Regions from separate parts of the Nocardia sp. NPDC052316 genome, predicted to be linked through region 1. Evidence: riboswitches for the same ligand, from Rfam matches in the RefSeq annotation. Region 1 holds a riboswitch; each other region holds the start of a gene.

Evidence for each region. A riboswitch is a leader RNA that binds a small molecule or an ion and turns the genes downstream of it on or off. The one in region 1 is predicted to bind S-adenosylmethionine.
Region 2: another riboswitch for S-adenosylmethionine. It lies ahead of ACIHA7_RS09830 (2OG-Fe(II) oxygenase); the one in region 1 lies ahead of ACIHA7_RS30630 (bifunctional o-acetylhomoserine/o-acetylserine sulfhydrylase).
Region 3: another riboswitch for S-adenosylmethionine. It lies ahead of ACIHA7_RS16985 (amino acid ABC transporter permease); the one in region 1 lies ahead of ACIHA7_RS30630 (bifunctional o-acetylhomoserine/o-acetylserine sulfhydrylase).
Region 4: another riboswitch for S-adenosylmethionine. It lies ahead of ACIHA7_RS06985 (rhodanese-like domain-containing protein); the one in region 1 lies ahead of ACIHA7_RS30630 (bifunctional o-acetylhomoserine/o-acetylserine sulfhydrylase).

Annotation. Positions count from the first base shown of each region.
Region 1 covers NZ_JBIUBB010000006.1:662,409-668,115, reverse strand. Annotated here, with positions in the region: gene ACIHA7_RS30645 (NADP-dependent isocitrate dehydrogenase) at 1-273, opposite strand, end outside; gene ACIHA7_RS30640 (MFS transporter) at 579-2,075, opposite strand; gene ACIHA7_RS30635 (TetR family transcriptional regulator) at 2,210-2,938, shown strand; SAM riboswitch class IV at 2,990-3,100, shown strand; gene ACIHA7_RS30630 (bifunctional o-acetylhomoserine/o-acetylserine sulfhydrylase) at 3,193-4,527, shown strand; gene ACIHA7_RS30625 (homoserine O-acetyltransferase) at 4,566-5,684, shown strand.
Region 2 covers NZ_JBIUBB010000002.1:679,977-685,683, forward strand. Annotated here, with positions in the region: gene ACIHA7_RS09820 (MFS transporter) at 1-1,098, opposite strand, end outside; gene ACIHA7_RS09825 (tRNA-dependent cyclodipeptide synthase) at 1,095-1,817, opposite strand; gene ACIHA7_RS09830 (2OG-Fe(II) oxygenase) at 1,817-2,623, opposite strand; SAM riboswitch class IV at 2,742-2,860, opposite strand; gene ACIHA7_RS09835 (hypothetical protein) at 2,969-3,571, opposite strand; gene mgrA (L-glyceraldehyde 3-phosphate reductase) at 3,642-4,685, opposite strand; gene ACIHA7_RS09845 (M64 family metallopeptidase) at 4,898-5,707, shown strand, end outside.
Region 3 covers NZ_JBIUBB010000003.1:914,514-920,220, forward strand. Annotated here, with positions in the region: gene ACIHA7_RS16975 (ABC transporter substrate-binding protein) at 1-843, opposite strand, end outside; gene ACIHA7_RS16980 (amino acid ABC transporter ATP-binding protein) at 843-1,610, opposite strand; gene ACIHA7_RS16985 (amino acid ABC transporter permease) at 1,607-2,611, opposite strand; SAM riboswitch class I at 2,799-2,893, opposite strand; gene ACIHA7_RS16990 (hypothetical protein) at 3,139-3,879, shown strand; gene ACIHA7_RS16995 (glycosyltransferase) at 3,876-5,018, opposite strand; gene ACIHA7_RS17000 (LppM family (lipo)protein) at 5,051-5,707, opposite strand, start outside.
Region 4 covers NZ_JBIUBB010000001.1:1,500,333-1,506,039, reverse strand. Annotated here, with positions in the region: gene ACIHA7_RS06995 (FAD-dependent oxidoreductase) at 1-1,270, opposite strand, end outside; gene ACIHA7_RS06990 (hypothetical protein) at 1,619-2,065, shown strand; SAM riboswitch class IV at 2,129-2,245, shown strand; gene ACIHA7_RS06985 (rhodanese-like domain-containing protein) at 2,260-2,676, shown strand; gene ACIHA7_RS06980 (O-succinylhomoserine sulfhydrylase) at 2,750-3,964, shown strand; gene fgd (glucose-6-phosphate dehydrogenase (coenzyme-F420)) at 4,014-5,024, opposite strand; gene ACIHA7_RS06970 (HAD-IIA family hydrolase) at 5,350-5,707, shown strand, end outside.

The DNA.
Region 1 (5,707 bases):
CATCTTCTTCAGGCCGAATTCCTTGACGCGGGCCTCGTCCGGGGTGATGGTGGCGCACTTGACGCCGACCCCGTGGCGCTTGATCGCCTCGGCCGCGTCGATGGTGACCTGGTCGTCTGTCTTGTCCCGGTACTCGATGCCCAAGTCGTAGTACTCGAGATTCACATCGAGATACGGATGGATCAGCTTGTCCTTGATGAACTGCCAGATGATCCGGGTCATCTCGTCGCCGTCGAGTTCGACGACGGTACCTTCAACCTTGATTTTGGACATGGATCTTCGTGTCCTCCTAGGATGGTGCCCTCATTGCACGGCCAGGTGAACACGCTTGTGAGCGGACCCCAGCTGTTCCAACAGACAACGTATATGCCCCGCGTTGTCCGCGAGACGTGTGGTGCAAACAAGACAAGCGTACTGCTGCCGATGATCGTGGTGTGCGGGCAGCCCCCCGAGTGAGAAACCCCACGAACTTACTGACTGGTAGGTCATTGCGCAATTCGCAGGTCGCCGCGCCGGACGAGCGCGGTCCGCGCACCGCCGGGCAGGCGACACGCGGACCGCGGGGGTGGTCGCGTCGGTCAGACTCCGACGTGCACCGGGCGGGCGCCGTCCTCGGAGCCCTCGATCAGGTTCTCCGGCCGGTCCCGGATCATCAGCGCGATCACCGGGACGGCGGCGAGGAAGAAGCCCGCTCCGACATAGAACGCCACGTCGTAGCTGTGGATCGAGGCGCGGGCGACCAGGTTGTCGATCGTCGGGTGATTCTCGGCGTAGGTCTTGGCCGTCTGCACCGAGATGGTGGTCAGCAGCGCCGTGCCGACCGCACCACCGACCTGTTGCGCCGCGTTCAGCAGCGCACTGGCCACGCCGGAATCCTCCTCCTCCACCTGGTGCAGCGCGACCGTCTGCATGCCGACGAACAGCGGGCCCATGCCGAGTGCGATCAACACCTGGGCGGGCAGCACGCTCGTCGCGAAGCCGTCGCCGAAGTCCAGCTGAGCCAGCCACACCAAACCGAGCACGCCGAGCACGGCACCGGCCACCATCAGCGGCCGCGGACCGATCTTGGGCAGCAGCGCGCTGGTGACGCCCGCGGAGATCGCGATGCCCGCCGGGAAGGGCAGGAAGGCGAAGCCCGCCTTCAGCGACGAGTAACCCAGCGTGATCTGGAAGTAGTAGCTGAGGAACAGGAACATCGCGAACATGGCGATCGGCACGAGCAACGCGGCGAGGAACGCGCCACCCCGGTTGATCTCACCCGGAATATGCAGCGGCAGCAGTGGATTGGCCGAGCGCCGTTCGATCACCACGAAGGCGATCAGCAGCGCGGTCCCGGCGACGAGCAGGCCGAGGGTGCTGCCCGCCAGCCAGCCGTCGTCGGCCGCGCGGCTGAAGCCGTACACGATCGCGATCAGGCCGAGCGTCACGGTGACCGCGCCGGGCACGTCGTAGCCGCCGGTGCGCGGTGTCGGCACGTCCTTGACCACCCATGCCAGCGCACCGAGCAGGGCGAGCAGCGCGATGGGGGTATTCACCAGCAGGCACCAGCGCCACGAGGCGTACTCGGTGAGCGCTCCGCCCGCGATCAGACCGAGCGCGGCGCCACCGGCGGAGATTCCCGCGAACACGCCGAACGCCGTTGCGCGCTCACCGGGTTCGGTGAAAGTCACCGACAGCAACGACAACGCGGCGGGCGCGAGCAAGGCCGCGAACGCACCCTGCAGCGCGCGCCCGGCGAACATCTCCGCGCCGTTCTGCGCCAGACCGGCGAGTGCCGACGCGGCGGCGAAACCGACGAGACCGACGATGAAGATCCGGCGTCGACCCAGGTAGTCGGCGAGCCGACCGCCGAGCAGCAGCAGGCCGCCGAAGATCAGCGTGTAAGCGGTCAGCATCCACTGCTTGTTGCCGTCGCTGATGCCGAGATCATGCTGCGCGAACGGCAGCGAGATGGTCACGATGGTGGCGTCGAGCACGACCATGAGCTGGGCCAACGCGATCACCGCGAGAGCGAACCAGCGGGCGGAGCCGCCTTGTTTTTCCGGTACTTCTACCGCTTCCACAGTCTCGGTCACCGTGGTCTCCTCATCCCTAGACACTGTGCGGCTATCCTGACATTTGGCGACAATTGGCGTCAAGCGAAAAATGTCGTAGCACGACATTTGGCGGTTAAGGACACGAAAACACTAGGTTGCGATAGGGTGTGAACATGCTCGAGTCACCGACGCCGACGACCGCGAGTACCGCAGCGGAGACCCCGGCTGCCCCCGTCAATGCCGGGCCGCCCGCCCATCCCGGCCTACGGGAGCGCAAGAAGCAGAAGACCAGGTTGCGAATCATCGAGGTCGCGCTGAACCTCTGCGACGCACAGGGATTCGACGCGACGACGGTCGAACAGATCGCCAACGCCGCCGACGTCTCGCCGCGCACGATCAACCGATACTTCGACAGCAAAGAGGACATCGTCCTCGGTCCGATCCAGGACTTCGGCGAGACCGTCGCGGAGACGCTGCGCACGCTTCCCGTCACCGGCAACGAACTGGAGTCGATCCGCGAGGCGTTTCTGCGGGTGATCGACCACGCCGCGAGCGAGTCCGCCGAGGGACCGGTCTCGTTCCGGCAGTTCCAGCAGATGCAGCGGATCATGCGCAGCAGCCCGTCGGTCAGCGCGCGCAGCCTCGAGCACGCCGACAGCAAGAACGTCGCGATCGCCGCGGTGGTCGCCGAACGACTCGACAGCACCCCCGACGCGCTGCCGGTGCGGCTGATCCTCGGCGCCTGGCAGCTCATCGGCCACCTCGCGATGGAGTGCGGCGAGAGCATGTTCGACTACGACAATCCGCAGGCGGCCGCTGCGGCAGGCCGCGACTCCTTCACCACCGCCTTCGACGAGTTCACGCGCGTGTGCGGCGGCGCGCGACCCGGCGCGGCCCGCTGAGTTCGGCTCCGGATTTCGGCGGTTGATCCGGCGCCGGTTATGATGCCGTCAGGTCATGAGTGCCAGCGCCAAGCCCCGGCTCGCTGGACGGCAACCCTCCAGCAGCGGTGGGGTGCTCCGGGTGATGACCGGGCTCTCGAAGGTCGAGAGCAAGCGCGCTTTCCAGGAGGTTCCCGAAATGTGTTGTTGTACTTCGCCGTTGCCCCGATAACCCGTTAGTTCTGGCGAACAACCTTTTCTTTGGAGCAAAGCTCATGAGTGATTCCACCGTGCCCGCGGCCGACGTCGACCCGACCGCGCAGTGGTCCTTCGAGACCAAGCAGGTGCACGCGGGACAGGCCCCCGACGGCACCACCGGTGCCAGGGCCCTGCCCATCTACCAGACCACCTCATACGCCTTCCGCGACACCGACCACGCCGCCGCGCTGTTCGGGCTCGCCGAGCCGGGCAATATCTACACCCGGATCATGAACCCCACCCAGGACGTGGTGGAGCAGCGCGTCGCCGCGCTCGAAGGCGGTGTCGCCGCACTGCTGCTGGCCTCCGGACAGGCCGCGGAGACGTTCGCCATCCTGAACCTGGCCTCGGCCGGCGACCACATCGTGTCCAGCCCGCACCTCTACGGCGGCACCTACAACCTTTTCCACTACTCGCTGCCCAAGCTCGGCATCGAGGTGTCCTTCGTCGACGACCCCGACGACCTGGACCAGTGGCGCGCGGCGATCCGGCCGAACACCAAGGCGTTCTACGGCGAGACCATCGCCAACCCGAGCAGCGCCATCTTCGACATTCCCGGCATCGCCGCCGTCGCGCACCAGGCCGGGCTGCCGCTGATCGTCGACAACACGGTGGCCACGCCGTACCTGATCCAGCCGCTGGCGCACGGCGCCGACATCGTCGTGCACTCGGCGACCAAGTACCTCGGCGGGCACGGCGCCGCGGTGGCGGGCGTGCTCGTCGACGGCGGCACCTTCGACTGGACGGTCACCGACGCGCAGGGTCAGCCGCGCTTCCCCGGCTTCACCACCCCGGACCCCAGCTACCACGGTGCGGTGTTCGCCGATCTCGGCGCGCCCGCGTTCGCACTCAAGGCGCGCGTGCAACTGCTACGCGACCTCGGCTCGGCGGTCTCGCCGTTCAACGCGTTCCTGATCAGCCAGGGCATCGAGACGCTGAGCCTGCGGATCGAGCGGCACGTCGCCAATGCCAAGGCGGTGGCCGAATTCCTGAGCACCCACCCGGACGTCGAGCAGGTCTTTTACGCCGGTCTGCCCTCCTCGCCCTGGTACGAACGCGGCAAGCAGCTGGCGCCCAAGGGCCCCGGCGCGATCGTCGCCTTCGAGCTGCGCGGCGGTGTCGATGCGGGCAAGAAGTTCGTGGACGGATTAGTCCTGCACAGCCATGTGGCTAACATCGGAGATGTGCGCTCCCTCGTGATTCACCCCGCGTCGACCACACATTCGCAGCTGACGCCCGCCGAGCAACTGCTCGCCGGGGTCACTCCGGGCCTGGTCCGCTTGGCGGTGGGGATCGAAGGGATCGACGACATCCTGACCGATCTGCGCGCCGGTTTCGCGGCGGCGACGTGAAGGTGAGCAGCGAACCGAGTGTGGCCCGTTCGTCCGGGGTGGCCCTGCCGCCCCCGGACGGGCGGCTCGGCATCATCCCCGTCGGCGACGTCCGGCTGGAGAGCGGCGCGGTCATTCCGCAGGTGCATCTGGCCGTGCAGCGCTGGGGTGAGCTCTCCCCCACCCTGGACAACGTGGTGCTGGTCGAGCACGCGCTGACCGGCGACTCGCATGTGGTCGGGCACCCGGACGACATCCACCCGCTGCCCGGCTGGTGGGACGGGATGGTCGGCCCCGGCTGTCCGCTCGACACCGACGAGTGGTGTGTCGTCGCGACGAACGTGCTCGGCGGCTGCAAGGGCAGCACCGGGCCCTCGACGCTGGCGCCCGACGGAAAGCCTTGGGGCTCCCGGTTTCCGGAGATCTCCATCCGGGATCAGGTGGCCGCCGAGGCGGCGCTGCTCGATCGGCTCGGCATCGCGCGGCTGGCCGCCGTGGTCGGCGGGTCGATGGGCGGCATGCGCGTGCTGGAGTGGATGGTCGGCGCACCGGATCGGGTCGGCTCCGCACTGGTGCTTGCCGTCGGCGCCCGCGCCACCGCGGACCAGATCGGCACGCAGACCACTCAGATCGCGGCGATCAAGGCCGATCCGGACTGGCAGGGCGGCGATTACCACGACACCGACCGCGCGCCGATGACCGGCATGGGCATCGCCCGGCGCATCGCGCATCTGACCTATCGCACCGAGGACGAGCTGGATCACCGGTTCGAGAACAACGCGCAGGGCGCCGAGGATCCCTGGCGCGGCGGGCGATACGCGGTGCAGAGCTACCTGGATCACCAGGCCGACAAGCTCTGTAGCCGTTTCGATCCCGCCACCTACGTGCTGCTGACCGAGGCGATGAACCGGCACGACATCGGCCGCGGCCGCGGCGGGGTCGCCGCCGCGCTGGCCGCGACGCCGGTGCCGTGCGTGGTCGGCGGCGTCGACTCCGACCGGCTGTATCCGCTGCGCACGCAGCAGGAACTCGCCGAGGGGCTGCCCGGCTGCGATGGACTCGAGGTGGTGCACTCGCGCGACGGGCACGACGGGTTCCTCACCGAGGCCGCTGCGGTGTCGAAGTTGCTGACCGAGACGATGCGGTTGGCGCAGCAGAGCCGTCAGCCTGCCAGCTGAATTCGCTTCGCGCACAGCGGTTT
Region 2 (5,707 bases), on a different contig from region 1:
GAACAGCACCAGCGCGACGAAGAGCACGGCCAGCAGCTCACCGAAGGCGGACCAGGCGATGCCCGCTCCCGCGAGGGTCAACAGCCCGAACCCCCACGGCAGCAACGAATGTGCGCCGAACCGATCCACGAACCGCCCCGCGACCGGCGATGCGAGCGCGAGCGTGCCGCTGACGAGCAACAGCACGAATCCCGCTTGGCGCACGTCGAAGTCGCGTCCCTGCGTGAGATACGTCGGAATCGCCAGCAGCGCAGCGGCATAGAACAGGCCGAGCGAGAAGTCCGAGACGATGGCGGCCACGAATCTCCGATTGCCGAACAGTGCCGGATCGATCAATGGATTCGCCGCCCGCCGCTCCGCGACGATCCCCACCGCGACCGAGACAACGAGGACGACCGCGGCGATGAGGACCCAGGGTGAAAGCCATCCCCGCAGGTCGCCGAGTACGAAGATGCCGACGGCCGACACTACGGCGAACGCGACGACGATCTGTCCGGCCCAGTCCGTGCCGCCGGTCGGGTCCGGCGGCACGTGGGGGACCGCGAACGCGATCGCGACCAAGGCCGCGAGGCCGAGGGGAATGTTGATCCAGAAGATCGACTGCCAGCCCAGATCGGGCACCAGCAGACCGCCGAGCACCGGGCCGATGGCCAACCCCAGACCGTTCACCGAGTACAGCCAGCCGATAGCTTTGCCTCGATCACCCGGTGGGAACAGCGATTCCACCAGCGTCGAGGTGCTCGTGTAGAGCACGGCACAGGCCGCACCCTGCACGAAGCGCGCGACGAGCAGGATCCCGATCGACGAGGCGGCGGCCGCCCCCGCCGACGCGACCACGAACAGGGTGAGCCCGAACAGCAACACCTTTCGGCGTCCGAGATGATCGGCAACCCGCCCCGCCGTGACCATGAACATCGACAGCGCCATCAGGAAAACACCGAGGGTCAGTTCGGTGTTCGACGTACCGGCCTGCAGATCGGCCCCGATGGCGGGCAGCGCGGTGGTGACGATGGTGAGGTCGATGCACCCGAGGAACGACGCCACCGCCAGCCCGCCGAACCCGATGACGCGCCGCTCGGCCGGGATCTCGAGGCTCACAGCTGCGCCTCCGCCGCGGAGTTCAGCGCCGACTTGCGCTTCTTGAATCGCAAAGGGAGCCAGGCGACGCGGTCCGGGTACTCGGGTTCGACGAACAGTTCCCGTGTGCGGCCCATCGCGGCGGAGATGCGCTGCGGGTAGATGACGAAGTCGAATCCCTCGTGCGCCCACAGCGGCATGATGATCGGGCATTCCTCCAAAAGGTATGCGCGGCAGGATATCCGGACCGCGTCCTGGTCGACGTCGGGTTCGCGCGCCAGCCGCCGTTCGATGAATCGTTCGATGGTGCTGTCGATGGCGTGCCGATAGGGTTCGTCGGTCTCGTAGGCGTGCTCGATGGCGTCGTAGAGGTCGCCGTAGCGGGGATGGGACAGCGCGAAGTCCCACCGCAGAATGTTTGTCGGGCAGTCGATCTGGTCCAGATAGCCCTGGTTGCGTGCGATCCATTGGTCACCGGCGATGCGCGCACGAGCATGCCGGTCGATATCGGTGCCGCCGCTGAGGTTGTGCCGTTGCAGGGTGTCCGCGACGGCGATCGCGCAGCGCCCGAAGTTCGAGCGATTGATCAAATCGATGGTCGCGGCGAGCTTTTCACCCTCGTGGTAGTCCGCGCCGACGCTGACCAGCAGGACGGTGGAGCGGCCGTCGGTGGTGATGCCGTCCGAGCGTAGGTCGTAGGCGGCCTTGTGCGACGCCGAGAGCAGCGTAGTCGTGGTCATCAGCTCCACACCTTCAGCGACTCGGCCGGATCGGTGACCCCGATGAACAGTCCGATGGTGATGCGGGGGCGGTCCTGGGACGGCGCGACCGCGTGCACGCGGCGCGGATCGATGAAGATCGCATCGCCGACGCGCGGCGTGATGACGAGCGCCGGATCGCCTACCGCGGCACGGTCGATGCCGTAGACGCGGTCGCCGGATCGGTCTCGATATTCGCTCTCGTCGGGATAGTCGTCCCAGATCTGCAATTCGCCGCCCCGATCCGGCACATCCAGATAGACATTCACCGACAGTTGCCGCGTGATCCGAATATCGAAGTCCGGCGGCAGGTTGCGGCCGACATTGTCAGTGTGCGGCTCCAAATCCACACCCACCAGTTGGTAGCGCGCGACGCCGGCGAAGAAAGCCTGCCCGTCGCGCCGCAACAAACTCGCCCCGGCGGGCCAGCTCTCGTCGAGCAGTAACCGCAGGTCGTCGGCGGGGTACGAATACGGCGAGGCGATGTCGCGCAGCCGATCGATATTGTCGCGTGCCTCCTCGAAATACCGCCCGCGCCCGGCGTCGGTGCTCGTCTCCGAGAACGCGTGCCCGATCCGCCGGAACTGCGGGTCGGTGGCCAACGGGCCGTGGTCCTGCCTGCCGACGAAGGCCTTGCGCAGGTGGTCGAGCGCGTCCGGCCGGACGAATCCGGCCAGTCGCACCGCGTGCACGTCGCCGTTCAACAGCGCGGTCAACGATTCATGGTCGAATCTTTGCCTGGTGGTGTCCAGCACGCGGTCTCCGAGAGTTGGCGTGGCCGTGGTCATGTCGTTCCCCTCTGGTTGTCGCTCGATGGACCGGGCACAGGCCCAGGCACGAGAAGGGGAGTGCGTTTCGGACATGAGTCGACCCCCGTCTCTCGAGAGGGCTCCAGCACACCGATGGAGCCCGCGCTTGCCCGGGCCGCATTACGCGGCTCGGCCTGGTCTTGACCCGGGGCACCCCGCCGCGGTTGGAGGGTTGCCGGCCAGCTAGCCGGGGACTTGACGCTGGCACTCTTGACCTGAGGTAAGCGTGCCGCCCGTCAGAACCGTTGTCACGCTTTAGAATCGCGCTGAGTTATGAACCGAGCTAAGGAGTTTCCGCCCGGAGTTACGGACCGTCACGCCTGGTCAGCCGCCGAGTAGGCCGAGGCCGCGTAGTTCGAGGGCGGCCAGTCGGCGGACGGTGGCTTCGTCGCCGCGGCGCCAGGCGTCGACCACGTCGGGGTCGATGCGGTCGAGTTTGCGCAGGGGCTGGTTGGCGAGGGCGCGCAGGGCGAGTAGGTCGCGTCCGCCGGGGGCGGCGCGCAGGCGGGCTGCTGTTGCGGCTCTGCGCATCCAGCGCACGCGTAGCGGCAGCCAGAGGAACAGCACCAGTCCGAGCGGGACGATCAAGAGTCCGAGGGCGAGGGCCATGGCGAGGTCGTTGACCAGGGCCTGCTGGTCGCTTCCGGCCTCGGCCATGGACCGGGCGGCCGCGGCCGCGCGCTCGAAGGGGGAGGTGAGATCGTCGCCGACCATCGGCACCCGGCCGACCTTCCGGCCGACGTCACCGAGGCTGTCGGCCATGCCGCCGCCCGCGCCTTCCAGCTTCTGGCCGGGCACCCCGAGCTGCTGCACCAGATCGTGCACCCAGAGTGCGGCCGTGACCGAGGCGTATACCCAGGCCACCACCAGCAGATCCGTGACCAATTGACGGGCGGCGACGGGGGCCCGATCGGCGTAAATCCTCACCTGTACGGAATTCCCCGGTGCGCCAATCGAAAACGGCACTTCCTACGCGCAATAACGCGGGCAATACTGTTCAGAGAGTGCCTTGGCGCGCGGACCGCCACAGGTCGACTTCGCCGTCATCGTCGAGCAGCGCGTCGATGTCGGCGAGCTCGTCGGCGCTGAATTCGAGATTGTCGAGGGCGGCGACGTTTTGCTCGAGCTGGTCGGTGGTGGACGCGCCGATCACCAGCGACGTCACCCGATCGTCGCGCAGCGCCCAGGCCAGCGCAAGCTGGGCCAGCGTCTGCCCGCGGCGATCGGCGACCGCGCCGAGTTTGCGCAGCCGATCGATCATCGCCGGGGTGAGCAACTCGTTCTGGAACGACTTGCCTTGGGCGGCACGCGATTCCGGTGGAATGCCATCGAGGTACTTCGAGGTGAGCAGCCCCTGCGCGAGCGCGGTGAACCCGATGACGCCGAACCCCTCCGCGCCGGCCGCGTCGAGCAGCCCCTCGGTCTCGATCCACCGGTTGAGCATCGAGTAGGACGGCTGATGGATGAGCAGGGGAGTGCCGAGCTCACGCAGCAGTGTGGCGATGGTGACCGAATCCTGCGCGGTATACGAGGAAATTCCTACGTACAGCGCCTTTCCCTGACGGACCGCGGTATCGAGCGCCGCCGCGGTCTCTTCCAGCGGAGTCGTCGGGTCGAATCGGTGCGAATAGAAGATGTCGACATAGTCGAGTCCGAGCCTGCTCAGCGACTGGTCGAGCGAGGCGAGCAGATACTTGCGTGACCCGCCGCCCTGCCCGTACGGACCCGGCCACATGTCCCAGCCCGCTTTGCTGGAGATGACGAGTTCGTCGCGGTAGGGAGCGAGTTCCTCGCGCAGAATGCGTCCAGCGTTGATCTCCGCCGCGCCGTAGGGCGGGCCGTAATTGTTCGCCAGGTCGAAATGCGTGATACCGAGATCGAAGGCGCGCAAGGCGATTTCACGCTGGGTGAGATAGGGGCGGTCATCCCCGAAGTTGTGCCAGAAGCCGAGCGAGAGCAGCGGCAAATCCAGGCCCGAGCGTCCGGACCGGCGATAGCGCATCGCGCCGTCGTACCTGGCGGGGTCGGGAACATATGCCATGGAGACCTCCTCATCAGCTGCACGGACGGTCCCATACTGCCCGACCGGTGCGCGGCGGCAGCCCGAGCCCGGGCGATCGGCGCGTCCATTCCCCAGTTATTCCTCAGTCGAGTTGCCGGACCAAATGTGGTTCCTTGATGAGGAATTCGACAGACCGAAGTGCGGCCCGCGCCGTCCGGGTCGAAATCGCGAACCACTCGAGGAGCTTTGCCATGCCCTTGTTACGACGCATGTTCGCAATCATGCTCGGCGCGTTGATCATCGTTGCGATGTCGGTCGCCACGGGATCGGCCGCCCCCACCGAAGAACGAGAAGTGTTCTCCCCGGACGGCACCATCGGCCGCGTTTCCGTGCCGGTCCGCCCGGAAGCCCCGGCCCCGCGCTCGGCGGTGCAGGCCGACGTGGTGACGATCCAGCAGACCGGGCCGTCCAGTCAGCGCTTCGATCTGGTGTTCGTCGGCGACGGATACACCTCCGCTCAGCTGGAGACCTACAAGCAGCACGCGATCAACCGGTGGAACGAGATCGCCCAGGTCGAACCGTTCAAGTCCTACAAGAACTCGTTCAACGTCTGGGCGGTGAACGTGGTCTCCCAGCAGTCCGGTGTGGACAACGATCCGCGCGGCACCTACCGGAACACCGCCCTGGACATGACCTTCTGGTGCGGCGGCACCGAGCGGCTGCTGTGTGTGAACGAGACCAAAGCCCTGCAGTACGCCCGGTTGGCGCCCGAGGTGGACCAGGTGGTCGCGCTGGCCAACACCACCAAGTACGGCGGGGCGGGCGGCAAGGTGGCGACGTCGTCCGGCGGCAACGCGCAGTCGGGGCAGATCGTGGTGCACGAGCTCGGGCACTCGGTGGCCGGGCTGGCCGACGAGTACGACTACCCGAACGACCGCTACACCGGCCGGGAGCCGCGCGAGGTGAACGCCTCGACCTACACCAGCGCGCAGATGCAGCAGAACAAGGCCAAGTGGTACCAGTACCTCGGCAAGCCCTCGCCGGACGGTGGCGTGGTCGGC
Region 3 (5,707 bases), on a different contig from region 1:
GGTGACCAGCCCGCTGTTCTTCTTGGTGAGCACCGCGATCTCGCCTTGCAGCGCGTCGCCCGCGCCGGAGAAGGTGCCGAGGATCTTGGTCTGGTTCGCGGTGGCAGTGTGGTAGATCGCGGTCGGATTGGGGCCGATGAAGCCATCCAGCCGCTGCGAAGCGAGCGCCAGGTAGTAGTCACTGGTCTGCTGGAAGTAGGCGATGTCGATGGGGGCCAGCCCTTGCGCGCGATTCTGCTCGTTCCACTTCACCAGCAGCTGTTCCTGGTTGGTGCCGCTGCCGACCCCGATTCGCTTGCCCGCCAGGCTCGTACGGTCCTTGAACTCGAGGGTGCTCTGCTTGGGCACCTCCAGCGCGACGGTGTCGTTGCGGTAGGTGGCGAAGTCGTACTTCTCCTTGCGCTCCTCGGTCACCGTCACGTTGGAGACGAAGGCGTCGACCTCACCGGAGTCGATGCGCACGAAGTTCTGCGCCCAATCCGCCACCCGCACATCCAGTTTCAGGCCGAGGATGTCGGCGACGAGCGAGGCGAAGTCGACCTCGGAGCCGACGACGGTCTCGTCGTCGTCGGCGTAGAAGCGCAGCGGCGGTGCGGTACCGGACGAGCCGGTCACCACCAGGGTGCCGCGGTCGCGAATGGCCGGTGGCACCTCGGCGGCGATGCTGTCCACCTTGGCGGCGCGGACACGGCCGGTCTGCGCGGCGGAGAGGTCGAAGGTGACCGTACCTGCGGGTGGGGGCGCGGACTCCGCGTCGGGGTCGGTGCAGCCGGTGGCCAGCAGGACGACCGCGGTCGCGGCGGCGGTGGCCAGGGCGGAAAGCTTCATCGGAAACCTGTTCATCAGCGGACTCGGGAGAGGAAGGCGCGGGTGCGCGGGTGGCGCGGATTGTCGAGGACCGCGGCGGGGGTCCCCTGCTCGACGATGGCGCCCGCGTCGAGAAACACGACGGTGTCGGCGATTTCGCGGGCGAAGCCGATCTCGTGGGTGACGATCACCAGCGCGGTGCCGCCGTGCGCGAGATCGCGGATCACGTCGAGCACCTCGCCGACCAGTTCGGGATCCAGCGCGGAGGTCGGTTCGTCGAACAGGATCACCCTGGGACGCAGGGCAAGTGCCCGCGCGATCGCCACCCGCTGCTGCTGTCCACCGGAGAGCCTGCGCGGGTAAGCGTCGGCCAGCTCGCCGATGCCAACCCGTGCCAGCAGCACCCGCGCCTCGGCCTCGACCTCCGTGCGGTCGCGGCGTTGCGCGGAAAGCGGTGCGAGCGTCACATTGTCGAGCACCGTCAGATGCGGGAAGAGATTGAAGTTCTGGAAGACGAACCCGATGCGGGAGCGCTGCTTGCGCACCTCGCGGTCGGGCAGCGCGTGCAAGGTGTTGCGGCGCAGCCGATATCCGATCAGCTCACCATCGATGCGCACGGTGCCCGCGTCCAGCGCCTCCAAATGGTTCAGCACGCGCAGCAGGGTGGACTTGCCGGAGCCGGACGGGCCGATCACCGTCACCACCTCGCCGGAGCGCACCGTCAGGTCGACCCCGCGCAGAACTTCCTGTGCGCCATAGGATTTGCGGACGCCGCGGACCTCGACGGCGGGCGCGGCGGTCATCGGGTCGCTCCGCGCGGCGCGGTGGCGCCGGACTCGGCGACTTCCCGCAGCTTCTGCCAGGCCCGCTGGACCGGTGACGGCGGTGGCGTGCGCTGGGTGCCCTTGGCGTAGTGGCGTTCGATGTAGTACTGCGCCACCGAGGCAATGGTGGTGAGCACGATGTACCAGGCGGTGGCAACCAGCAGCAGCGGCACCACCCGACCGTTGCGGCCGTAGATCACCTGGACCTGGTAGAACAGCTCCGCGATCGCCATCACCGACACGATCGAGGTGCCCTTGAACAGGCTGATCACCTCGTTGGTCGCATTGGGCAGGATCGACCGCATGGCCTGCGGGACCACGATGGTGCGGAACTGGCGCACCCGTGGAATGCCCAGCGCGGCAGCGGCTTCCAACTGCCCGGCGTCGACGGAGATGATGCCCGCCCGGATGATCTCGGCCGAGTACGCCGCCTGATGCAGCGCGAGCCCGATCACCGCCGCGGTGAACCCGCTGATCACGCCGTTCACGTCGAAGGTGAAAAACGCGGGACCGAACGGGATGCCGACCGACAGCGTGTTGTACAGGTAGGCGATGTTGAACCAGAACAGCAGTTGCACGATGAGCGGAATCGACCGGAACGCCCAGATGTAGCACCAGGAGATCACCCGCAGCACCGGGTTGCCGGACAGTCGCCCGATGGCCAGCGCGGTGCCGAGCAGGAAGCCGAGAGCGGTACCCCACGCGGTGAGTTCCAGTGTCACCCGCAGCGAGGCGAGCACCGACTTCGCGGTGATGTACTTGGCGAAGGTCGGCCAATCCCAGCCGGGATTGGTGACCAGGCCGTGGATGAACTGTGCGAGCAGGACGAGCGCGACCGCACTGACCACCCACCGCCACGGGTGCCGCGTCTTGGCCACGGTGGGTGCGGCACCCTCGGCGTCGGGCAGGTGGGTCGTAGTGGCGACCGGGTCGTCGCCTGCGTCGGTGTCGCCGGGCACGGCGGTGGCGGACGCACTCATTTCGAGGTCCTTCGGAAGAACGAACGAGACCGCACCACATCGGGCCGCGGTCACATCACCCGGCCAGCGACGGGTGCACAGACTGGCTGCGGGTCAGCCCCGACAGCTCGCGGACGTCACCTTGCACTGATCGATGTGGCGACGGCCCCAACGGGTGCCGAGGGCAGCGGAAATGATCACTTCGGTTCCTCCATCGGTCCCGGCGGAAGCACCCGCACCCGGTGAACCGGGGGGTTGCTGCGACGTCGACGAGCCAGGTCTCTCGGTCGCTCTGGATGGTTGTCGCCGATCCGGACACCGGCTGATGTCAGGGTCGGGCCGAATTATCATGCCCAGCAGGCGAACTCTGGGACAAGGGAACTAATCACCGTGAGCGTAAACCTCGCCGCGGCCCGGATATCGGGGGGTGCGGGGGCGGTGTGGTCGCCCGGACACGCCGATCGCTTGCCGGCGGCTATATCGCCTGATCACAGCGCTTTGCGGAGTACCGTCAGCCTTCGATCGCGTCGATGATGAGGGAGGTCTTCGTGGCTGTACCGCGCCGTTCGACCATACTGTCCGCCGTCGCGAGCTGCTCGGTCGCGCTGGCGCTCGCCGCACCGACCGCGGGTGGTGCGCCGCCGCCCGCCGTGGCACCGATTCCGACCGTCACCGCCCCGGTTCCGCCCGCAGCGGCCGGTCCGGCCCAGACCGGCACCAGCACGCTCAGCGATCTGTTCGGCGTCTACCACACCGCGGTCGACGGCCTGCGCGCCGCGGGCATGCAGCCTTTCCTGTACCCGACCGCGTCCGCGTACTGCCTCGGCGGCAGCTCCCTCGGCCTCGCCCCGGCGGTGGCCGCCGCCGTGCCCGGCCCGTGGCCCAAGACCACGATCGCCATTCCCGGCGTGGACCTGGCCGCCGTCAAGGCAGGCCAGACCATGTTCACCTTCGTGCCCTACGGCCTCGGCCAGGACGGGCCGGACACCACCGGCATGCAGGTCGCCTGGCTGAACCTGACCAGCGGCCGCGGCGGCATGGCCTCGATGGGCCCGCTGTCCACGGTGTTCGGCGCGATGATCCCCGCCGAAGTCCCGGCCGTGCTGCGCCCGATGGCCGAACGCGCCATCCAGGACTTCTTCTTCGCGGCCTTGCCGATGGGCGGCGTCCGCGCGGTACCCGTCGACACCGGTCAGGGCACCGTGCTCGCGGCGGTCTTCGGCACGGTCGACAACGGCGGCAAGTCCTGCTTCTTCCTGCCGACGGTGGGGATCACCGAAGTCCCTTAGATCTGGACCCGGCGGCCTTTCCAGCGCAACGTACCCCGTCGTCGAGCGCGATGGGAGCGGGCCCACAGCGCCAGGTAGGCGGCGACCGAGAACGGGTGGGCCAGGGCCGCGAGGACGTCGGTGCGGGCGAGTGGGCCGCCGGTCTCGGTGCAGCGAGCGAGCAGCCTGCCGGTGACCGCGGCCGCGTAACCGAGGAGGCCGACCCGGCGGAGCGCGCCGTGGCCGCGGAGTGCGACGGACGGCGGCACCCAATAGGCCAGGGCGGCAAGCGTTCCCACGGTCGCGCCGCCCGCGACGGTGCCGCCGTAGGCCGACCACAGCCATCGGGTGTAGCCCGCCGCGAGTTCGGTTGCGCTGTCGTACATTCGGGTGCTCGCCAGGCGTCCGGCGGCGACGAGCACGGTGGGTTGTCCTGCGCGGCGCAGGGTTCGGGCGATGTCGAGATCCTCGGTCGCGCTGGCGGCGACCGAGGCATGCCCACCGACGGCTCGGTAAGCGGCGGTGTCGAACGCCAGAAACTGCCCGCAGGCCACCGCGGTGGACGGCCGCAGGCTCCGATCGGCCACCGCGATCGGCAGCGTCGCGGCCCACGACCAGCACAGCAGCGGCTGCACCAGTGCCTCGACCGGCGACCCGGCCCGCTGCATCGGCCACGGCGACACCAATGCGGCTCGCCGCCTGCGCAATTCGCCGACCGCCCCCGCGATCGCGTCCGGTGCCAGCCGGACGTCGGCGTCCACGAAGACCAGCACCGGCGTCACCACCGCGTCGGCCAGTCGCACACACGCGGCAGCCTTCCCGGTCCAGCCGGGCGCGGGCGCGGTCTCGTTGCGCAGCACCGTGATTCGCGGGTCTTCGGCCGCCGCGTCGATCGCCGCGGCGAAGGTGTCGTCACCCGACGCGTCGTCGAGTATCAGCACGCTCATGCGCGGAACTCCGCGCTGCGCCCGCAGATCCGCGATCAACCGGGGCAGTCGTGCCGCCTCGTCACGGGCAGGCACGCACACGGTCACCGGCTCGGTCACCTCGACCGGGCTCGCCGCCAGCTGCCGCACCGTAAGCCGGTTGTAGAGCGCGATTCCGGCGCCCACCACCGAGATTCCGGTACCGAGCCAGGTCAGCCCGAGCGCTCCGGCGATCGGGCCTCCGCGCGACGCGAGTCGGCCCTCGCTCAGCGGCCCTGCTTGACCGTTTTCCACCAGCGACTCCAGGAGAGGCCGGTGGGGGCGCCCGGCGCGGGCGGGTTGCGGTCCATGTAGGCCATCGTGGCGATGACGGCGGCTACCGCGAGGGTGATGCCGCCGACGATGCCCGCCCAGCCCGCGAACGAACGGGTGTTGGGGTCGGCGTAGCTGACCTCGGCGCGCAACGGGGAGACGTCGCCGGCGGGCAGCTTCCAGGAGACGATGTTGTCGCCCTCGCGGTTGCCGTTGGTCTTGGCCACGCGGGCCGGGAACGCGACGGTGAACTGCACGTCGGAGCCGTGCGGCGGCACGGATTTCAGGTCGACCCGGCCGGTGAGGCTGACCAGGTCGCCGTTGCGCTGGAACTGCAGTTGGAACATGCCCTGGGTTTGCTCGGACAGCTGACCGAGCTGGCCGACCTCGCCGAAGGACATGTCTTCGAAGAACACCTGGCTGCCGACGTACCCGTCCTGGGTGTAGGGCTCCACCCGCACCTTCGCGGCGAGCGAGTCGGGCGCCTTCAGCTGCGGGCCCTTGTCATTGGGTTCGACGGGCACGACCGCGGCGACGATCCGCCCGGATACCCGGTCGTTGGACGAAACACCCATCGACACCTGCACCCGCAGGCAGCCCGCGAGCACGGG
Region 4 (5,707 bases), on a different contig from region 1:
AGGTGGTGAACGGAATGCCCTTGCCCTCCAGGAACTCGGTGACCGCGTCCAGCTCCGGCCGCTCGGCCGGGGTGAAGTTCGCGCTGTCGTCGAGCAGGCAGGCCACGGTCTCGTTGGCGTCGCCCTTGGTGTGGCCGATGAGGCCGACCGGGCCGCGCTTGATCCAGCCGGTGACGTAGGTGGCCGGGACGTAACGATCGGCGCCGTCGGCGTTCTCGTCGGCGATGACCCGGCCCGCTTCGTTGGGCACGGTGCCTGCCTGGTCGTCGAACGGCAGGTTGGTCAGGTTCTGCGACAGGTAGCCGACGGCCCGGTAGACCGCCTGCACATCCCATTCCTTGAACACGCCGGTGCCCTTGACGTTGCCGGTGCCGTCGAGCTGGGTGCGCTCGGTGCGCAGGCCGACGACCTTGCCCTGCTCGTCGCCGAGGATCTCGGCGGGCGACTCGAAGAAGTGCAGGAACAGCTTGTGCGGCCGGTTGCCGACGTCGCGAATGGCCCACTGCTCCAGCGTGTTCGCGATCATGTCGACCTGCTTGGAGTGCCTGCGCGCGGCCTCGGAGCCCTCGTCGTACTCGATGTCCTCGGGGTCGACGATGACCTCGATGGTCGGCGAGTGATCGAGTTCGCGCAGTTCCAGCGGGGTGAACTTGGCCTGGGCCGGGCCGCGGCGGCCGAACACGTGCACCTCGAGCGCCTTGTTGGCCTTGAGGCCCGCGTAGACGTTCGGCGGGATCTCGGTCGGCAGCAGTTCGTCGCCGGTCTTGGCCAGCACGCGGGCCACGTCGAGCGCGACATTGCCGACGCCGAGCACGGCGACCTTCTCCGCGTCCAGCGGCCAGGTGCGCGGCACGTCCGGGTGGCCGTCGTACCAGGACACGAAGTCGGCGGCGCCGTAGGAGCCGTCCAGGCCGATGCCGGGGATGCCGAGCGCGCGGTCGGCGTTGGCGCCGGTGGAGAAGATCACCGCGTCGTAGAACGTGCGCAGGTCGTCGAGGGTGATGTCGGTGCCGTAGTCGATGTTGCCGAGCAGGCGCACCTGCGGCTTGTCGAGGACCTTGTGCAGGGCGGTGATGATGCCCTTGATGCGCGGGTGGTCCGGCGCGACGCCGTAGCGGATGAGCCCGAACGGCGCGGGCATGCGCTCGAACAGGTCGATGCTGACCTCGGCATCGGACTTCATCAGGGCGTCGGCGGCGTAGATCCCCGCGGGTCCGGCGCCAACGATGGCGATGCGGAGCGGGCGATTCGCTGCACTCTGTTCGGTCATCTTTTACGCGCACCCTTTTGGTTGAGAAACAAATACGGCGTCTTCCTTAGCCTAGGCTAAGTTACGCGCTGGCTGGTTGCACCTGACGATGCGGACACCGGAGTTGTCGGCTCGTGGCCATTCCGGTCGCGGCTATGACAGCAGGCCGCAGTCTCGCGATTCTATCGGTGGCGGCCGAGGCGGCCCGCGCCGGTGCGTGAACTGAACGGATGCCGCGCCACCGGTGTTGTCCGGCTTGCCCGGTCTCGCGGCGGTGATTCCGCTGCGGTGCGGCGGAGTTCGCAACGCCTGGCTGCGTGTGGCAGGGGTGAGCGTCGGATAAGCCCGCCGACCAGGGATCATGCTCGTATGAGCAAAGAGCAGCAGCCTGCGGAAGACGAGATCATCCCGGTCGATCAGACCGACAAGCGTTCCGTCGTACCGTTCGTCGCGGCCGCCGTCGTCGCGGTGCTCGTGCTCGCCGGGATCGTCATCGGCGGGGTGCTGTCGCCCGCTGAGAAAAATGTCACAGAATCCGACCGGATCGCCGCCGCGGTGCGCGGCTTCGTCGAGGGCTCCAACAGCACCGATCTGGTGCCCCCACCAGGCACGGGCTGCCCGGACTTCGACCCGAAGCGCTCACCGCTGGTCGGGCGCTCCGGCGGCGGAAAGACCGTGGAGATCACGAAACTCGTCGATCCGAAGGTCGACGGCGATCGCGCGATGGCGACGGTTACCACGAAGGTCGACGGCGAAGAGGCCACCTCGACCTGGAATCTGACCCGCTCCGGCGACAAATGGCTGGTCTGTAATTGAGCATTCTCATACCGTGAGCAGCCGTTTGACAGGGTGACCCCTGTCGAGGCAATCTCAGCAGAAGGTCATGAGAACCAGTGTCAAGCCCCGGCAATACTGGTCGGCAACCCTCCTCCGCGGTGGGGTGCTCCGGGTGACGACCTGGCCGCGCGTCAAACCCGAGCGCGGCAAGTGCGGATTCTAGGAGGGTCCAGATGAGTTATGCCGGTGACATCACTCCCCAGCAGGCCTGGGAACTGTTGCGAGACAACCCCGAAGCCGTCTTGGTCGATGTGCGCACCGAGGCCGAGTGGAAGTTCGTCGGCGTGCCCGACACCAGCTCGATCGAGCGCCCGACGGTACTGATCGAGTGGGTCGATGCTACGGGGACGCGCAACGGTGAGTTCACCGAGCAGCTGGTCAAGGCCCTGGACGGGCACGATCCGGCGGCTCCGGTGATCTTCCTCTGTCGCTCAGGTCAGCGCTCCATCGGCGCGGCCATCGCCGCGACGCAGGCCGGTTTCGGCACCTCCTACAACGTGCTCGACGGCTTCGAAGGCCCGGTCGACGCGCACGGACATCGGGGCGGCAGCGGCTGGCGCGCCCTCGGCTTGCCGTGGCGGCAGTCATGAGTAGCTGCTGTTCGGCGGCCGCGTTGTCGCGCAGCCGCGTCGCCGGGGGGCAGTGGGTCCTCGGGAGGCAGTCATGATCACCGGTGGTGCGTTCGACAAGCCGCTGCCCGAAGGGGTCGGCCCCGCGACGCTCGGTGTGCGAGGGGGCTTGCGGCGCTCCGGTTTCGAGGAGACCTCCGAGGCGCTGTACCTGACCTCCGGTTTCGTCTACGAGAGCGCGGAGGCCGCCGAGGCCGCGTTCACCGGCGACGTCGAGCATTTCGTCTACTCCCGTTACGGCAATCCGACGGTCGCCATGTTCGAGGAGCGGATGCGGCTGCTCGACGGTGCCGAGGCGTGTTTCGCGACGGCGAGCGGAATGTCGGCGGTATTCACCGCGCTCGGCGCGCTGCTCGGCGCCGGTGATCGACTGGTGGCCGCGCGCAGCCTGTTCGGGTCCTGCTTCGTGGTGTGCAACGAGATCCTGCCGCGCTGGGGCGTCGAAACCGTCTTCGTCGACGGCGAGGATCTGGACCAGTGGGAGCAGGCGCTGTCGGTGCCCACCCAGGCGGTGTTCTTCGAGACACCGGCCAACCCGATGCAGACCCTGGTCGACGTGCGCCGGGTCACCGAGCTCGCGCACGCCGCCGGCGCGAAGGTGGTGCTGGACAACGTCTTCGCCACCCCGCTGCTGCAGCGCGGTTTCGAACTGGGTGCCGACGTGGTCGTCTACTCGGGCACCAAGCACATCGACGGCCAGGGCCGGGTGCTCGGCGGCGCCATCCTCGGCGCGAAGGACTACATCGAGGGTCCGGTGAAAACCCTGATGCGCCATACCGGTCCGGCGCTGAGCCCGTTCAACGCGTGGACACTGCTCAAGGGTTTGGAGACGATGCCGCTGCGCGTGCGCCACTCCACGGAGTCGGCCCTGCGCATCGCCCGCTTCCTGGAGACCAACAAGGCCGTCAGCTGGGTGAAATACCCCTTCCTGGAGTCACATCCGCAGCACGAGCTGGCCACCGGCCAGATGAGCGCGGGCGGCACGGTGGTCACCTTCGAACTGAACGCCCCCGCCCACGAGGCCAAGAAGCGCGCCTTCGAGGTGCTCAACCGCCTGCGCATCATCGACATCTCCAACAACCTCGGCGATGCCAAATCCCTGATCACCCACCCCGCCACCACAACTCACCGCGCCATGGGCCCCGAAGGCCGGGCCACCATCGGCCTTTCCGACGGCGTAGTCCGCATCTCGGTCGGCCTCGAGGACGTCGAAGACCTGCTCGCCGACCTGGACCACGCCCTCAGCTAGCAACGACAAAGGCTCCACCCGTCGCGGCGGGTGGAGCCTTTGTCATTGCTCAGGCCAGGGCGCGCAGGCGCGGGGCGAGGTCGCGCTGGAAGAGGTCGAGGAAGCGGCGCTGGTCGTGGCCGGGGGCGTGGAAGACCAGGTGGTTGAGGCCGGCGTCGAGGTAGGGCTTGATGAGGTCGACGGCCTGGTCGGGGTCGCTGGCGACGATCCAGCGCTTGGCGATCTGCTCGATCGGGAGGGCGTCGGCGGCGGCCTCCATCTCGATCGGGTCGGTGATGCTGTGCTTCTGTTCCGGCGTCAGGCTCAGCGGGGCCCAGAAGCGGGTGTTCTCCAGGGCCAGTTCGGGATCGGTGTCGTAGGAGATCTTGATCTCGATCATCCGGTCGATGTCCGCGACGGTGCGGCCCGCCTTGGCGGCGCCCTCGGCGACCGCCGGCATCAGCTTCTCGGTGTAGAGCTCCATGCCCTTGCCTGAGGTGCAGATGAAACCGTCACCCGCGCGGCCCGCGTAGCGCGCGACCAGCGGTCCGCCCGCGGCCACATAGACCGGGATGCCGCCCTTGGGCACGTCGTAGATCGACGCGCCGACGGTGTTGTAGTACTCGCCCGCGAAGTCCACGCGGTCGCCGGTCCACAGCGCGCGCATGAGCTCGACCGCCTCCCGCAGCCGGGCGAAGCGCTCCTTGAACTCCGGCCATTCCCCCTTGTACCCGGTGGCGATCTCGTTGAGCGCCTCGCCGGTGCCGACGCCGAGCATGATCCGGTCCGGGTACAGACAACCCATGGTGGCGAAGGCCTGCGCGATCACGGCCGGGTTGTACCGGAAGGTGGGGGTGAGCACCGAGGTGCCGAGCTGGATCCGCTCGGTGCGCTCGCCGACCGCGGCCATCCAGGCCAGCGAGAACGGCGCGTGCCCGCCCTTGTGCCGCCACGGCTGGAAATGGTCGCTCACCGTGGCACTGTCGAGGCCGTGTTCCTCGGCCAGTACCGCGATCTCCACCAATTCCCGCGGCCCGAACTGTTCCGCCGACGCCTTGTATCCGAGCTTGAGCTCACCCATGTGCGCCACTCCTGTCGCTTCGCTGCACACCTGCGGTGCGGGCATTCCCGCACCCCGTTTGTCGACCGCGGACACGCTGCGGTCATGTCTCGCTGCAACCGCGCCGAGCTCGCGGACCTTCCCGCGCCGGGCGATCGCATGCGCACTGTCCGACGCGCGTCATATGGCCGTCTTCGACCATAGTCAGCGGCACCCACCAGTGTGCGAAGGGTCGCATCGACAGTCGCTCCGGCCATGCGCGGCGAAGACGGACTCCGTCCGCCTGTGTCCTTGGTGGGACAATTGTCTGGTGACTGACGAACCGATCCTGTCCTACCTGACCGACATGGACGGTGTGCTGGTGCACGAGGACCAACTGGTGCCCGGCGCCGACGAGTTCCTCGCCGAGCTGCGCGCCAACGAGACCCCGTTCCTGGTGCTGACCAACAACTCGATCCGCACCCCGCGCGACCTGCAGGCCAGGCTGCGCCACACCGGCCTCGACATCCCCGAGGCGGCGATCTGGACCTCCGCGCTGGCCACCGCCACCTTCCTGGACGAGCAGCGACCCAACGGCACCGCCTACGTGGTCGGCGAATCCGGTCTCACCACCGCGCTGCACGAAATCGGTTACGTGCTCACCGACAGCAACCCCGACTACGTGGTGCTCGGCGAGACCCGCAACTACTCGTTCGAGGCGATCA